2 regions of the Variovorax sp. AC103 genome follow, and region 1 is predicted to be linked to the other one. Evidence: riboswitches for the same ligand, from Rfam matches in the RefSeq annotation. Region 1 holds a riboswitch; the other holds the start of a gene.
The links. Region 1 has a riboswitch for S-adenosylhomocysteine ahead of metH (methionine synthase). Riboswitches for the same ligand answer to the same signal wherever they lie in the genome.
Positions count from the first base shown of each region.

Region 1 (4,186 bases):
TGGTGCGACGTGGTGCTGCCCGACGGCGGGCGCGGCTGGGTCTGGTCGCGCAACCTCGACTACGGCTACCAAGACCAACGCGTGCCGCTGGCCACCTACGGCGCGGTGATCGGGGTGCCGATCGTCGGCTTCGCGATCGGCAGCTACTGGGCAAACTACTACCGCGACCGGCCCTGGTACGGCGACCGGCGCTGGTGGGGAAATCGGCCACCGCCGCCGGTGGCGGGCTGGCGTCCGCCGCCGCCGGTCAGGCCGGGGTGGCAGCCGCATCCGTGGCAGCCCGGGCCGGGGTTCCGGCCACCAGGCCCGGGCTTTCGCCCGCCGCCAGCGCCGGGGTTTCGTCCCCCGCCGGCGCCGGGGTTTCGCCCGCCGGCCGACCCCGGGTTCAGGCTGCCCCGGCCGCAGCCGGGCTTTCGCCCCGGACCGCCGCCGGGCAGGCCGCACCCGGGTGGCGGCGGTGGGCGCCCGCACGGTGGCGGGCCGGGAGGCGGCGGCCACGGTGGCGGCGGGCACGGCGGGGGCCATGGCGGCGGCCACGGCCGGTGACGCACCCGGGCGCTAGAGCCCGCCGGTCTTCACGCCGCACTCCCCCGCCGCCTGGCGGTTGCGCGCAATCAGCGCCACGAAGCGCTGCGCGCCCAGCCCGAGCGGCCGCTCTCGCGACCAGACCACGTCGACCCACAGGTCCAGCCCGTTGCTGAGGTTCTCGAACGGAATCTCGATCAGCGCGCCGGCCGCCACGTGCGGCTTGGCGAAATTGCGCTGCAGCCAGCCCCAGCCCAGCCCGGCGGTAATGAGGCTCAGCGCGGCCAGCGCGTTGTCGGTGCGCCAGACGTGGCGCGCGAACACGAACCTCGGGTCGCTGGTGGTCAGGTCGCGCCCGGCCACGACGATCTGCCGGGTGTTCGTCAGGTGGTCCTCGCGCAGCCGGCCGCCGTTGGTGGCGAGCACGGGGTGGTCGGGCGCAATGACCGCCACCATCAGGTCGCTGCCCACCTCCTGAAAGCCTTCGCGGCCGTCGAGGCTGGGGCGCTCGAACACCAGGGCCAGCTGCGCGCGGCCGCTGTGCAGCAGTGCCAGCGCATCGGCCTGCGGCGCGGCCAGCACCTCGACCTGCAGCAGCGGGTGCTCGCGTGCCAGCTCGGCCAGCGGGCCGCTCCAGGGGGCGGCCAGCAGCTCGGGCGCGATGGCCAGCGTGAGCCGGTCTTCCAGCCCCTGCGTGAGCGCCAGCGCCTGGACCTGCAGTTGCCGCAATTGGGAGGCCAGCAGCCGCGCCTGGGGCTCCAGGGAGCGTGCGGCGGGCGTGGGCTGGGGCTCGCGGCCGCTGCGGTCGAACAGCGGCAGGTCGAGCTCCGCCTCCAGGTTGGCGATGGCCATGCTCACGGCCGACGGCACCTTGCGCAGCGCCCGCGCCGCCGCCGAGAAGGAGCCGTGGTCGATCACGGCCAGAAAGACCTCTACGTTGTCACTGGAGAAAGCCATTGGCGCTCGACCTATCAATAAACCTGAAACAAGTTAACTTTTTATATCAGCGAATGACACATAAAGTCCAGTCATCGCAGTCACCAACCAAGAGAAGAAGTCATGCAGGGCATTCAACGTCGCATCGTCTACATCAGCCTTTATGAGGGCATCGCCATCGTCGCGGCCAGCGCGGGGCTGGCCTTGATGACGGACGCCGGGCTCGGCCATTCGGGCATGCTGGCGGTAGGCGCCTCGGTCATCGCGGTGATCTGGAACCTGGTCTTCAACGCGCTGTTCGAGCGCTGGGAATCGCGCCAGGCCGTGCGCGGGCGCAGCGTGCGCCGCCGCATCGCCCATGCCATCGGCTTCGAGGGCGGGCTGATCGCCTTCCTGGTGCCGATGTTCGCCTGGGGCCTGGGCGTGTCGCTCTGGCAGGCGCTGGTGATGGACCTGGGCCTGGTGGTGTTCTTCCTGGTCTACACCTTCGTCTTCAACTGGGCCTTCGACCGGGTGTTCGGCCTGCCGGCGTCCGCAATGGGCGAGCCACAACCGGCATAAGCCGGCGCTTACTTAGTCGCCATGCGGGCCGGCCTTCGCGGCCGGCAGCGCGCATGGCCAAGGCACTGCTCGGCCGCGGGCGCCCGGTGTCGTTGAACGAGTTGGACGCGGGCGAAGCCGGGAACTGGGGTTTTCCCCGGCCCCATTCGAATCGCCCTAAAATGCGGCCCTTCCCAAGGAGCGTTGCAGCGGTGGGCCTCACAGGCCGGCCGTCAGGCTTGGGGCGACAACGACGCTCGCCTGTTCGACTCTTCCGCAGGTGAGGCCATGTCCCAGATTTCCGCTCCAGCTACCCCCGATTCCGCGCCCCTGGCGCCCCCGCCCATGAAGCTGTCCGGCCTCGAACCGGTCGCCATCGGCGAGGGCACGCTGTTCGTCAACATCGGCGAGCGCACCAACGTCACCGGCTCCAAGGCCTTCGCGCGGATGATCCTGAACGGCCAGTTCGAAGAGGCCCTGGCCGTCGCGCGCCAGCAGGTCGAGAACGGCGCCCAGGTGATCGACATCAACATGGACGAGGCCATGCTCGACAGCAAGGCCGCCATGGTCCGCTTCCTGAACCTGATTGCCAGCGAGCCCGACATCGCGCGTGTGCCGGTGATGGTCGACAGCTCGAAGTGGGACGTCATCGAGGCCGGCCTGCGCTGCATCCAGGGCAAGGGCATCGTCAACTCCATCTCCATGAAGGAGGGGGTCGACAAGTTCAAGCACGAGGCCAAGCTGGTGCGCCGCTACGGCGCCGCCGCGGTTGTCATGGCGTTCGACGAGAAGGGCCAGGCCGACACCTACGCGCGCAAGGTCGAGATCTGCGAGCGGGCCTACCGCATCCTGGTCGACGAGGTGGGCTTCCCGCCGGAAGACATCATCTTCGACCCCAACATCTTCGCCATTGCCACCGGCATCGAGGAGCACGACAACTACGCGGTCGACTTCATCAACGCGGTGCGCTGGATCAAGCAGAACCTGCCGGGCGCCAAGGTGTCGGGCGGCGTGAGCAACGTGAGCTTCAGCTTTCGCGGCAACGACCCGATGCGCGAGGCCATCCACACCGTGTTTTTGTACCACGCCATCCAGGCGGGCATGGACATGGGCATCGTCAACGCGGGCATGGTGGGCGTGTACGACGACCTGGAGCCCACGCTGCGCGAGCGCGTGGAAGACGTGGTGCTCAACCGCCGCCCTGACGCCGGCGAACGCCTCGTCGAAGTGGCCGAAACCGCCAAGAGCGGCGCCAAGGACGAAAGCAAGCGCCTCGAATGGCGCGGCACGCCCGACAACCCGGTGCACGTCAACCAGCGGCTGTCGCACGCGATGGTGCACGGCATCACCGACTTCATCGTCGAAGACACCGAAGAGGCCTACCAGCAGATCCTGGCCAAGGGCGGCCGTCCGCTGCACGTGATCGAAGGGCCGCTCATGGACGGCATGAACATCGTGGGCGACCTGTTCGGCGCCGGCAAGATGTTCCTGCCGCAGGTGGTGAAGTCGGCGCGCGTCATGAAGTCGGCCGTGGCCCACCTGCTCCCCTACATCGAGGAAGAAAAGCTGCGTGACGAGGCGGCGGGCCGCGACGTGCGCACCAAGGGCAAGATCATCATCGCCACCGTCAAGGGCGACGTTCACGACATCGGCAAGAACATCGTCACCGTCGTGCTCCAGTGCAACAACTTCGAAGTGGTGAACATGGGCGTGATGGTCCCGTGCCACGAGATCCTGGCGCGCGCCAAGGTCGAGGGCGCGGACATCGTGGGCCTGTCGGGCCTGATCACGCCGAGCCTGGAAGAGATGCAGTTCGTGGCCGGCGAGATGCAGCGCGACGACCATTTCCGCATCAGGAAGATTCCGCTCATGATCGGCGGCGCCACCACCAGCCGCGTGCACACGGCCGTGAAGATCGCGCCGCACTACGAGGGCCCCGTGGTCTACGTGCCCGACGCCTCGCGCAGCGTGAGCGTGGCGCAGAGCCTGCTGTCCGACCAGGCCGCGGCCTACATCGACGAGATCAACGCCGACTACGACAAGGTGCGCACCCAGCACGCCAACAAGAAGCAGGTGCCGCTGTGGCCGCTGGCCAAGGTGCGCGCCAACAAGACGCCCATCGACTGGTCGAACTACACGCCCCCCGTGCCCAAGTTCATCGGCCGGCGCGTGTTCAAGAACTACG
Region 1 covers NZ_CEEDFC010000003.1:391,199-395,384, reverse strand. The annotation lists gene AC0IYU_RS06510 (SH3 domain-containing protein) at 1-546, shown strand, start outside; gene AC0IYU_RS06505 (LysR family transcriptional regulator) at 559-1,482, opposite strand; gene AC0IYU_RS06500 (PACE efflux transporter) at 1,585-2,022, shown strand; S-adenosyl-L-homocysteine riboswitch at 2,192-2,267, shown strand; gene metH (methionine synthase) at 2,347-4,186, shown strand, end outside.

Region 2 (4,186 bases), on a different contig from region 1:
AGGTCAAAACGCGGATCGGCGGGCTGCTCGGACGCCTCGGGCTCTGCGTCCTCGTCACCGTCTTCATGCAGGTCGTCCGCCGACAGCGCACGCGCATTGACACCCTCGATGGCCACCACGCGCGCGTCCTCGCGCAACTTCGCATGCAGCTGCCCGTGGCCGACGTCGACGCCGACCACCTTCGCAGCGCCGCGCTGCAGCAGGCAATCGGTGAAGCCGCCGGTCGACTGGCCCACGTCGAGGCACAGCTTGCCGGCCGGGTCGACGCCGCTCACCGCGAGCGCGCCTTCGAGCTTGAGCCCGCCGCGCGACACATACCGGGCCTCGGCCGCATCGGCGAGCTCGAGCTCGGCCGATTCGGGCACTTCGTCCTTGTTCTTGACGACCGGGCGCCACGCGTCGCTCGTGCCCGCGTCGCGCCAGCGCATGCCGCCGGCAATGAGCCGCACGGCCTGCGAACGCGACGCGGCCATGCCGCGCTCCACCAACAGTTGATCAGCGCGCATGAGCGAAGCGCCGGGCCGCCCCAAGCAAGCTCGCACCGCAGTGCGAAGCACGGAGGTTTTTCATTGCGCTATCAATAACGGTACGTGTCGGGCTTGTACGGGCCGTTCTTGCTCACGCCGATGTAGGCGGCCTGCGAGTCGGTCAGCTCGGTCAGCATGGCGCCGACCTTCTTCAGGTGCAGGCGCGCCACCTTTTCGTCGAGGTGCTTGGGCAGCACGTAGACCTTGCCGGCTTCATAGGCGTCGGGCTTGGTGAACAGCTCGATCTGGGCGATGGTCTGGTTGGCGAACGACGACGACATCACGAAGCTCGGGTGGCCCGTGCCGCAGCCCAGGTTCACCAGGCGGCCCTTGGCCAGCAGGATGATCTTCTTGCCGTCCGGGAAGGTGATGTGGTCGACCTGCGGCTTGATTTCTTCCCACTCGTACTTCTCGATCGACGCGACGTCGATCTCGTTGTCGAAGTGGCCGATGTTGCAGACGATGGCCTGGTCCTTCATGGCGGCCATGGTGTCGTGCGTGATGACGTCCTTGTTGCCGGTGGTGGTCACGAAGATGTCGGCCTTGTCGGCGGCGTACTCCATGGTCACGACCTTGTAGCCTTCCATGGCGGCCTGCAGGGCGTTGATCGGGTCGATCTCGGTCACCCACACCTGGGCGCTCAGTGCGCGCAGTGCCTGGGCCGAGCCCTTGCCCACGTCGCCGTAGCCGGCCACGCAGGCCACCTTGCCGGCGATCATCACGTCGGTCGCGCGCTTGATGCCGTCCACCAGCGATTCGCGGCAGCCGTACAGGTTGTCGAACTTGCTCTTGGTGACCGAGTCGTTCACGTTGATGGCGCGGAACTGCAGCGTGCCCTTGGCGGACATCTCGTTCAGGCGGTGCACGCCGGTGGTCGTTTCCTCGGTCACGCCGATGATCTCGGCGGCCTTGCGGGTGTACCAGGTGCCGTCCACGGCCAGCTTGGCCTTGATGGCGGCGTAGAGGATGCGTTCTTCTTCGCTGGTCGGGTTGGCGAGCACGCCCAGGTCCTTCTCGGCGCGCTGGCCCAGGTGCATCAGCAGCGTGGCGTCGCCGCCGTCGTCCAGGATCATGTTCGGGCCTTCGCCCTTCGAACCCTTGGGGCCGAAGTCGAAGATGGCGTGGGTGTAGTCCCAGTAGTCCTTGAGCGACTCGCCCTTGATGGCGAACACCGGCGTGCCGGCGGCGGCGATGGCGGCGGCGGCGTGGTCCTGCGTCGAGAAGATGTTGCACGAGGCCCAGCGCACTTCGGCGCCCAGGGCTTGCAGCGTCTCGATCAGCACGGCCGTCTGGATGGTCATGTGGATCGAACCCGTGATGCGCGCGCCCTTGAGCGGCTGCGCCTTGGAGAACTCTTCACGGATGGCCATCAGGCCGGGCATTTCGGTTTCCGCGATGCGGATTTCCTTGCGGCCCCAGGCGGCGAGGGACAGGTCGGCAATCGCCTGGTCGGCGGTGGACACGGGGGTGGGCTTGAGAACAGCGCTCATGAGAACTCCAAAACTGGTTTGAAAGATGCCACTGCGTTCGGGGGTCTGACGGAAAAAGGACTCACCGCGAGAACAGCGGATGAGCGTGGTTGCGATGTGGTCCGAGCCTCACGCCTGACGGCGCTGCAACGCTCCTCGGAACGGCGGATTGTAGACGCGGCGCCCGGGCCCGCCAATCGCTCGGGTATCCCACATCACGGAAAGCGCGTTCTGCCGCACAGGCGTACATTGGTTCGCACCCAACCACGGAAGCCCCCGCCCATGTCGCTCACGCACTCCAGAATCCCCTCGGCCCTGCTTGCCGCAGCCGCACTCGTCGCCACGGCCAGCGTCCCGGTCCTTGCCGCCGCGCAGAACGCCGACCCGGTGCGCATCCGCGGCACCATCGTGCGCGTAGACGCCAAGACCCTCGTCGTTCAGGACCGCGGCGGCGAGGTCGTCAGCCTCGCACGCCCGGCCGACATGCCGGTGTCGGAGGTCTACCGCATCAAGCTGTCCGACATCAAGCGCGGCAGCTTCATCGGCACCGCCGCCATGCCGCAGCCCGACGGCACCCAGAAGGCGATCGAAGTGGTGGTGTTCCCCGAGGCCGCGCGCGGCACGGGTGAAGGCCACAGGCCTTGGGACCTGATGCCCGACAGCACGATGACCAACGCCACCGTCGCCGACCTGGCCGCGGCGCCGAAGTCGGTGCGCGGCGGGCAGCAGATGCGCCTGACCTACAAGGGCGGCGAGAAGACCGTCATCGTGCCGCCCGACGCTCCGGTGGTCACCTTCCGCCCCGGCACCGACGCACTGCTCGTGCCCGGCGCCAAGGTGATGGTGAATGCGCAGGAAAAGAACGGCACGCCCACGGCGCTGCGCGTCACGGCCGGGCGCGACGGCTTCGCGCCACCGATGTAAACGGCACGCGGGGCGGTCGCCCCGCATCCGAGGGAAACCCCGCAGGATTTTTTGTCCGGGCGACAGGCGCGGGCGGCCCTGTGCGGCGTATCGTGGCGTGGGACTCCGGCCGCAAGGCAGGTTCCAGCCACCCATCCGTTCACCCGACACAGGAGATTGCGCACCATGGCCACTGCCAAGAAAGCCGCCGCCAAGAAGACCCCCTCTAGCAGCGAGAGCACCGCCGGCGCGAAGCAGGCGATGCCGAACGCCGCGGACATGCTCAATCCGCTGAAGGGCATGGCCGACCGGCTGCAGAACCTCAACCTGACCGGCGGCGCCGGCAAGCTGCTGGACAGCGGCCGCAAGGACCTGCAGGCGGTCATGGAAGCCAACGAAAAGTCCTACCAGGGCCTGCAGACCGTGGTGCAGCGGCAGACCGAGATGATCAAGCACGCCATCACCGAATGGCAGAGCGCCGCCAAGGGCATGCCGGGCAAGGACCCGAAGGAAAACCTCGCCAAGCTCGACGAACTCGGCCGCCAGTCGTTCCAGCGCGCCATCGACGACATCAAGGAACTCGCCAACCTCGCGGCCAAGTCGCAGGCCGATGCGTTCGACGTGGTGCGCCAGCGCATCCAGTCCAACGTGGACGAAGTGACCAAGCTGCTGCAGCGCAAGTAAGCCGGAACCCGCCGCCATGCCCCCAGCAGCAGCCCCGCCACCGGTCGAGCGGCGCACGCGCGTCAACGGCATCGAACTCGCCTGGGACAGCTTCGGCGACCCGGCCGCCACGCCGCTGCTGCTGGTCATGGGCCTCGGCGCCCAGATGGTCGCCTGGGACGACGCGTTTTGCGCGCGGCTCGCCGAAGCCGGCCGCCATCGCGTGATCCGCTTCGACAACCGCGACATCGGCCACTCGAGCTACCTGACCGAGCTCGGCGTGCCCGACATCCAGCTGCTGATGCACCAGGCCATGGCCGGCCGGCCGCTGCAGGTGCCCTACACCCTGCGCGACATGGCCGGCGACTGCGTCGGGCTGCTCGACGCGCTGGGCATCGCGCGCGCCCACGTCGTGGGCGCCTCCATGGGCGGCGCCATCGGGCAGGAGCTGTGCATTCACCATGCGCACCGGATGCTGTCGTTCACCAGCATCATGTCGAGCACCGGCAACCCGGCCCTGCCGCCGCCCACGCCCGAGGCGATGGCGGTGCTGTTCGCGCCTTCGCCGACCACCTTCGAGGCCTACCTGCCGCACTACGCCAACGTGTGGCGCGTGCTGCGCGG
Region 2 covers NZ_CEEDFC010000018.1:112,405-116,590, forward strand. The annotation lists gene AC0IYU_RS24170 (TlyA family RNA methyltransferase) at 1-506, opposite strand, end outside; gene ahcY (adenosylhomocysteinase) at 578-2,017, opposite strand; S-adenosyl-L-homocysteine riboswitch at 2,092-2,160, opposite strand; gene AC0IYU_RS24180 (hypothetical protein) at 2,279-2,920, shown strand; gene phaP (TIGR01841 family phasin) at 3,086-3,583, shown strand; gene AC0IYU_RS24190 (alpha/beta fold hydrolase) at 3,600-4,186, shown strand, end outside.
Region 2: linked by a shared signal. The riboswitch ahead of ahcY (adenosylhomocysteinase) and the one ahead of metH (methionine synthase) in region 1 are both predicted to bind S-adenosylhomocysteine.